Regions from separate parts of the Colwellia sp. Bg11-12 genome, predicted to be linked through region 2. Evidence: predicted binding sites of a transcription regulator. Region 2 holds the regulator's gene; the other holds the start of a gene.
The links. The regulator LexA, encoded in region 2, represses DNA repair genes until DNA is damaged. The targets are predictions, from matches to a motif close to TACTGTATNNNNATACAGTA.
Positions count from the first base shown of each region.

Region 1: H4J39_RS01255 (DNA polymerase II) is a predicted target of LexA. The motif match lies at 1,492-1,511, and genes of this name have one in related genera.

Region 1 covers NZ_JACGUZ010000046.1:44,319-48,500, reverse strand. The annotation lists gene dinG (ATP-dependent DNA helicase DinG) at 1-1,402, opposite strand, end outside; gene H4J39_RS01255 (DNA polymerase II) at 1,543-4,056, shown strand; gene H4J39_RS01250 (cystathionine beta-lyase) at 4,177-4,182, shown strand, end outside.
Region 2 covers NZ_JACGUZ010000059.1:253,143-257,324, reverse strand. The annotation lists gene coxB (cytochrome c oxidase subunit II) at 1-1,284, opposite strand, end outside; gene lexA (transcriptional repressor LexA) at 1,901-2,536, opposite strand; gene H4J39_RS07045 (alpha/beta fold hydrolase) at 2,615-3,433, opposite strand; gene H4J39_RS07040 (DUF6942 family protein) at 3,808-4,182, shown strand, end outside.

The DNA.
Region 1 (4,182 bases), on a different contig from region 2:
CTCCTTCACATTTTGACCAAAGAATATCTTCAAGCGTAAAACCAACTTCAATGGGAGAGGCCGACACTAAAAAATCACTGCGTTTTCCGGTTAGCTTCTCTAACCATCTCGCCATGGGAGCGCCTTTTTCATTGTCTGTTTTTGCATACATTTTCCAAAGCGAGTTGAAATTTTCTAAGCGTTGGATCATAAATCCCGCTTCAGCCAACAATGGCTCAGCTAAAAACATTTGGCAATCACCGTCTTTAACTGATTCCATCAGTAAATTGTAGAGTTTGTTGCAGTGGGCTAAACATTTTTTACTGAGCTCGGCTAAATCTTCAGCCCAATTTTTTAAATTTTGCGGAATGATGCCATTTTCAAAACGGTATAATGCTGCTTCGTCATCACGGGAAAAACGGCTATTCTCTTTAGCTTTTTCATTAAAATATAACGCCTGATTATTTTCGATAAAACTGGATACCTTTTGCATTTCCATTAATAAATCTTGGCAATCGTCACCTAATTTCAAAGAAGGTGAAATGGCTGAATTCGACTTAATGAGCTTAGCCATTTTATCGCCAGTTTCTTTTAACTTGGTTAGCCAGTCAATGGCGCCTTTAATCGTAACATTGGCACTTGAATGATCTCGAGTTACCTTGGGCAAATGATGCGCTTCGTCAATAATATAAAAAGTGTCTTCTGGCGACGGTAAAATAACGCCACCACCAAGCTCTAAATCAGCGAGTAATAAACTATGGTTAATCACCAACACATCGGCTGAATCCATGGTTTCTCGCGCTTTATGAAAAGGGCAATGAGTGTGTTCAGCTAAATGCTTTAAACAGCTATGTTTGTCACATTGAATTTGTTGCCATAAATGATGGGGCACCGGATCTGCCCAAGAATCAAGATCGCCTTGCCATTTGTTATCCGTTAACGCTTTATGCAAATGATGTAATAACTTTATATCGGTGGCATTGGGTTTTTGCGCAAAGGTGAAGCCGGCTTGTGGTGAATCATCTTGACTCACTGCAAGGGCTAGCTTTTGACGACAAACATAGCGTTGGCGACCTTTGACTAAGGTAAAGTTAAAGTCCAGACCTGAGTGCTTTTTTAAGAAAGGTAAATCTTTGTCAACTAACTGCTCTTGTAAGGCGACGGTAGCGGTAGAAATACAGACCTTTTTTTGGCGTGACATCGCTAACGGAATAGCGCCTAATGAGTACGCTAAAGATTTACCAGTACCGGTGCCTGCCTCAATGGTAATAATTTTTCGCGTTTTGTCGTATTCACCCGCTAATGTTTTAGCTATCTCGGCAATTAAAAAAGTTTGCTGTTTTCTCGGATGAAAATTTTCTAGATTTTCACCGATGGTTTTATACGACGTGCGAATTGCTTCTTTTATTTTATCGCTTAGCATGCTGGTAGCCATTTAGGGTTCATTGGTTGGTATACTCATCCTACTTATGTCTGCTGAATCTTGTATCTTCAAATAGTATGGGTATATACTGCTGTATATATTAACAGTTTATCGTTTTACGCCACGAATTAAAATAATTAATGTCATTAACTGCAGAAAAATTAACGCCTCGCTCGAATTATGGTTTTTTATTAACCCGCCAAGCCTATGATACCAAGCAGGGTATAGAATTGTCGCTATGGGTTAAAACGTTACAAGGTGCTGTTAATGTTATTGTACAGCATCAGCAAGCGTTATTTTTTGTTGAGCAAACTCAACAAGAGCAAGCACAAATACTCTTATCAACAAAAAGAATAGCCACAGCGAAAGTTAGCCCTCTTGCCCTTAAAACATTTAATCAGCAATTGGTCAGCGGTTTTTACTTTTCAACGATACGTGAGTTTTATCGGGCGCGCGATATATTAAAACAACATAACATTAAATGTTATGAAGACGATTTTCGCCCCGATGAACGTTTTTTAATGGAGCGTTTTATTACCTCAGGTATTGAATTTATTACCCAAGTAAACGTTAAACCTATCACGCTGCCAACATTGGGCCATCAAAAAAGTAATTTTCCTACCTTTCACAGCGATAAATGTCGCGCAACGGATAAAACTCAGTCACTTGATGATATTGCGTTAACCATGGTATCTATCGATATCGAGTGTTCCATGGCAGGAGAGCTTTATTCTATTGGATTACACTCTCATAAAATGTCTGATGGAAAGCCGATAAAGTGTGTTTTGATGATCGGTGATCACAATAATGTCTTAGCAAAAAAAAAGCAGTCAAAATTATCTGATGAAGAAGCCCGCGAGATCGCTGAGCACATCGTTTGGGTCGACAATGAGCAAGCGCTTTTAACGGCACTGATCGCTTGGGTAAAGGCTCACGACCCTGATATCTTTATTGGCTGGAACGTCATTAATTTCGATTTTAATTTATTACAAAAACGTTGTGACATCCACAATATTGCCTTTAATATTGGCCGTAATTACCAGTCGCCACGCTGGCGTACCCGATCTGCTGGGGGGAGCCAAAATGAACAAAAATTTATTGATGTCGCTGGCAGAGTGGTACTTGATGGAATCGATTTATTAAAAAATGCGACTTATAATTTCCCAAGCTTTTCCCTTGATTTTGTTGCAAATGCATTATTAGGAAAAGGGAAAAAGGTCGATGATGTAGACAACAGAATGCAAGAAATCAACAACAATTTTGCTCATGACAAACTCGCCTTAGCCGCTTATAACCTTGAAGATTGCCATTTAGTTACGCTTATTTTTGAGCAGTCCTTATTACTCGAGTTTACCCGTTTAAGAGCAAAACTAACGGGATTATCAATAGACAGAATTGGTGGTTCGGTTGCTGCCTTTACCAATTTATATTTACCTAAACTTCATCGTAGTGGTTATATTGCGCCCAATATGGGTGATGGTTTACAAGGGTTAGTTTCTCCGGGTGGTTATGTGATGGATTCCATTCCAGGGTTATATAAAAATGTGCTCGTACTTGATTTTAAAAGTCTTTACCCCTCTATTATTCGAAGCTTTAATATTGATCCTATGGGCTTAATTGAAGGGCTAAAATCACCCGAAAACAGCATTAAAGGTTTTGATGGCGCTTATTTTTCTAGAGATAAACACTTCTTACCTGACATTATTAATGAGCTTTGGCTAGAGCGAGATATCGCTAAAAAAGATAACAATGCCGCATTGTCGCAAGCAATAAAAATTATTATGAATTCGTTTTATGGTGTGCTGGGTTCAACAGGATGCAGGTTCTTTGATCCCCGTCTATCGGGTTCTATTACTAAACGGAGCCATGAGTTATTAATTACCACCAAGATGTGGTTAGAAAACGATGGCTATCAGGTTATTTATGGCGATACCGACTCTATTTTTGTCAGTGTTGACGATGACTTTAGTCATCAACAATGCCAAAAGTTGGGTAAAGCGCTACAAAATAATATTAATGTTCGGTGGCAAGCAACGCTCAAAGAAGAGTTTTCAATAGAAAGCCAACTTGAAATTGAGTTTGAAACACATTTTAGTCAATTCTTAATGCCAACAATCAGAGGGCAAGATGTTGGTACTAAAAAACGTTATGCGGGGATCGTAGAAAAAAAGGGCAAGTCTGAACTTATTTTTAAAGGTTTAGAGAGTGTTCGCACCGACTGGACAGAATTGGCAAAAACTTTTCAACGAGAGTTGTATTTAAAAATATTTAACGGCGAACCTTTTGCCGACTATGTCCGCAGTATTGTTGCTCAAACCTCTGCAGGGCAATTAGATCACTTACTGGTTTATCGTAAGCGTATTCGCCGGCAATTAGATCACTATGTTAAAAACGTGCCTCCTCATGTCAAAGCTGCACGTTTAGCTGATGACATTAATAAAATAAACAATCAGCCGTTAAAGTATCAGCAACGCGGTTGGATAGAATATTTCATTACGACGTCTGGTCCGCAAGCAAAAGGTTATGTCAAAGCGCCCTTAGATTACCAGTTTTACATTGACCGACAATTAGCGACTGTTGCCGATGCTATTCTACCTTTTGTTGGCAGCAGTTTCGAAAAGCTAACCAGTGATCAAATGAACTTATTTCAATAAGTTTATTGCTGTAATTATTGTAAATAAATCGTGCATCATGCTTGGAAAGATCATAAGGTAACTTTATTAAGTTAGCTATTTAGATGGCTAAATGAATTTTATGCTTTAGGATGAAAAATCATGATC
Region 2 (4,182 bases):
ACATGCTTTCATGTAAACTTTTTCGCCCATCAACATCAGCTCATCTTCACTATAAACTTTAGCTAAATCTTCTGCTGGGGCTTCTTCGGCAACTATAGCGACGACCTCTGCAACTTGCTCTGATACTTCAGCATCTTTTTCTGAGCTCTTAGCGACATTTTGAACATCCGCAGCTTGTACTGCATCTCCAGTATTGTTATCCCAAGCATTACGCTCATAGGTAACAACAGCAGCGATTTGTTTCATGCTCAACTGTTTGCCATAAGCTTGCATGCCTGTACCCGCTTTACCGTTCAAAACAATATCAATATGTTTTGCAATACTGCCCGTTGTAGCGACAGCACTCCCTTTAAGTGCAGGAAAGGCAGGAGGTAAACCCACACCAGAAACTTGATGACAAGCAGCACAATAGGCAACATAAGTGGTTTCACCCAGAGTCATTAATTCGTCCATTGATGCTGAGGCAGTAAGAGATGCTTTTTCAGCGGCTGCAGCTTGCGCATTAATTTCGCGTTGCTCATCAAGCCAGAGAGCATAATCAGCTTCTGTTTTCACTTCGACAACAATGGGCATAAAACCGTGATCTTTACCACAAAGCTCAGCACACTGACCTCGGTAAATGCCAGGTTTATCAACCTTGGTCCAAGCTTCATTTATAAATCCTGGATTAGCATCTTGCTTTACTGCAAAAGCCGGTACCCACCAAGCATGAATAACATCGTCAGAGGTAATTAAAAATCGTACTTTTTTATTGATGGGAATAACCAGATGTTTATCAACTTCAAGAAGGTAATTTTCGCCTTTAACAGCCGTACTCCCTTGTTGATTTTCATATTGTTCACGAGGCGTTGATAGAACAGAATAAAACTCAATATCTTGATCAAAATATTTATAATGCCACTTCCACTGAGAACCTGTGATTTGAATGGTAACGTCAGAATCCGCGTTATTTTCCATATCAATGAGTGTTTTAGTTGCTGGTACAGCCATGGCAATAAGAATGACAATAGGAATTGCTGTCCAGAGAATTTCTACTTTTGTGCTTTCATGAAAATCAGCCGACTTAGCTCCTTTGGATTTTCGATGAAACACCATTGACCAAAACATAGCACCAAAAACAACCACACCGATTGCTACACATATATACATTGCTAACATATGCAAATCGTAAACATCTCGACTTACTTCTGTTACACCCTTGGTCAGATTTAATTGCATATCTGCCCAAGCTGAACTGGAAAGAACACTCCCCAACGACAGCCAACCTAGGTTACGTCTTTTCACACGACATCTCCTTCACCCTATAAAAGTTTAAAACTTGATACCTAGGACAACATACATCCTTAGATACGGATTTTTATTATTTTCTTGGCAATTTTGTTGTCAACCAATATGCGTTTACAACATCGCCTTATATTTATATTTGTACACTTTCCAATCTAGAATTACTTAAAAGTTGATCTGGGTCAAATTAAAAATCGAGCTAATTTAAAATAAAAGCCAATAAAAACAATAGAGTATCAACTCTAATATAGGCTAAAGTCTATTAACAAAGGGCTGTAGCTACAGTATTAAAAATAAACAATTAAATACGAAGGTACTCGTTGTAAAGAGAGGAGGTGAGTATTTTTTAAACAAAAAAAGATAAGGTGGTTTAAATCGAGCTTAAAATATGAATTATTATTAGAAAAGAGATAGGTTTGTATAAAAAGCGTACGAAAGAAGAGAAAGCTAAACTTTACCAATATATGGGAACATAAAGATTGGATTACATTAGGCAAGTGTTGATGCATAAATTTTCATTGAAATATGCAAAAAATATTAAACTAAAAGGTTTAAGAGATACTTAACTTTTAATCGTTAAATATCGCTTAAATATAGTGCGGGTATGTGAACAAAGTTACATCCAGTCTCCTGAACGAATAACCCCCACAGCAAGACCTTCAATATTAAATTCTTGTACGGCTAAATCAACTTTTATGGGAGAGAAGTCTTCATTTTCAGCATGTAAATAAACGATATTGCCTTCTCGTTTATAACGTTTAACCGTTACATTTTCCTCTACTCGGGCAACGATTACTTGGCCGTTCTGTACATCTGTTGTTTGATGTACCGCTAATAAATCACCGTCAAGTATGCCAATATTTTTCATACTTTCGCCATTTACTCTAAGCAAATAATCAGCTGATGGATGAAATAAATTACCATCAACTTTATAATGATCTTCCACGTGCTCTTCAGCCAAAATAGGTTCGCCTGCAGCGACTCGACCAATTAAGGGTAAACCCGCTTCTTCCATTAATTTTTCTGTTAAACGAATTCCACGAGACGTACCTGGCAACATTTCTATATAGCCTTTTTTCGCTAAAGCTTTTAAGTGCTCTTCCGCTGCGTTAGCTGATTTAAAGCCAAAAAATTTGGCTATTTCAGCACGCGTTGGCGGCATACCCGTTTCGCTTATTTTTTCTTTGATCAAATCAAAAACTTGTTGCTGTCGATTCGTTAATGGGCGTAATTCGCTGATTTCATTTAGCATAAGATAAGCCTGTAAATTTACACAGTTGTTACTGTGAGTATATACAGGTCGTTATTAAAGGCAAGCTTTCTGGGGTAATTATTTTTGAAAATTGCCTGATTTTAAATAATGAATAACTTGCTCAATCACTTTTTCATTTTTCATCATAAAAGGATGTGTAGTTTCCATTTCAATATGATCATTCATGCCACGAATCTTGGTACTAGCAACAGAAACTTTACCGTCATCCTTATCCGGAATAAGTGTGGATAATATCCAGTTAATGCTCTGATTACCGGCAATAACACCCAAATCAAAATTAGCATCTCCAAGATTGCTAGGGATACTTAATTCGCCAGTACCTAATTGCATACCCGCATCACCATTTATAAAACTAAAACCAGGTGCATTTCTAAGCTTATCAACAACTTCACTGCCATTGTTTGGTGGGCCTAGCATAACGACTTTATTTAAATTGGGTATTTTGTGCATACTTAAGTATTGGCGAACTAATATACCCCCCATTGAATGGGTAACGAAGTTAACTTGACGATTTTCACAAATTAATAGCGCTTTAGAAATCACTTTTTCAGCCAACTCTTCTATCGAATAATCTCTAGAAGGGTAGTTGATATTTATCACAAAATAGCCTTCTGCCAGCAATCTTTTTTCAATAGATTTCATGGAATTAGCCGAACGTGCAAGCCCATGCAGCAAAATGACACATTCTCCGTTAGATAAAGAATCTGCGGGCTCTTCAAAAGAGGCTTGAATTTTATAGCCACGTTCAACCGAAGTATCTAGGCTGTCTTGTTCAATCATATTTTTTAAACGAATTTCTGCATCAGTAATTTTTTTAGTAAACTGTTCTTTAAGAAGCGCTAATTCTGACTTAAGTGCTGCAATTTTTTCATTCATAACTCCGCTCCATTATGTTTTTTTAGAATTCATTATTGATACTGTAGTCAGGTTAAACAGCAGCTAAGCAATATATTTTTAGCTGCCACAAATATAAAATATAAAACGGTTTTCTCCAACAAAATTTGAAGCCATTACTCTTGGAATGTCATTGTTTTCGATAAACTTCTCGCGTGGACCTTTAAATAGCCATAGAAAGCTATACGATATTAACATTTTATATTAGTTATCTGGTAGACATTGATAATCTTCAATCGATCTAACTTTGCCAGTAACTACATACATTCAAACAAAAAGGTTTTAAGGACGTTTTACTTGTCTCGATTATAAATTTACAATTCAACATACCCCCACGTAAAATGAGTTAAGTACCATTGAATGTTATTGGTTTAGGCTGCTCAAGCTTTACTATCGCTGTGTATATTGGCAACAGGCCAAGTATGCTTGAATATCAACAGTTATCTTGTCTATCGCCGCTAACCTTGGGCGAAATAGAGATGGTTAATCAAGCTTGCGGCAATGGCTGGCGTAAAGTATTTAATGTTTATGCGAAGTTACTTTATGCACTCGATAAAGAAAAATTCAACTATTCAACACTTGCACCATCTTGGCAAAAATACCGTGATAACTATTTACTTCAACACAACTCACAAACGGCTTTATTTTTCTCTCCACCTCAGTTATCAACCGCTAAGCAAACCCTGCATATTATTTGTGGAAGAACTTATGCGAAGCATTTGCTATCGACA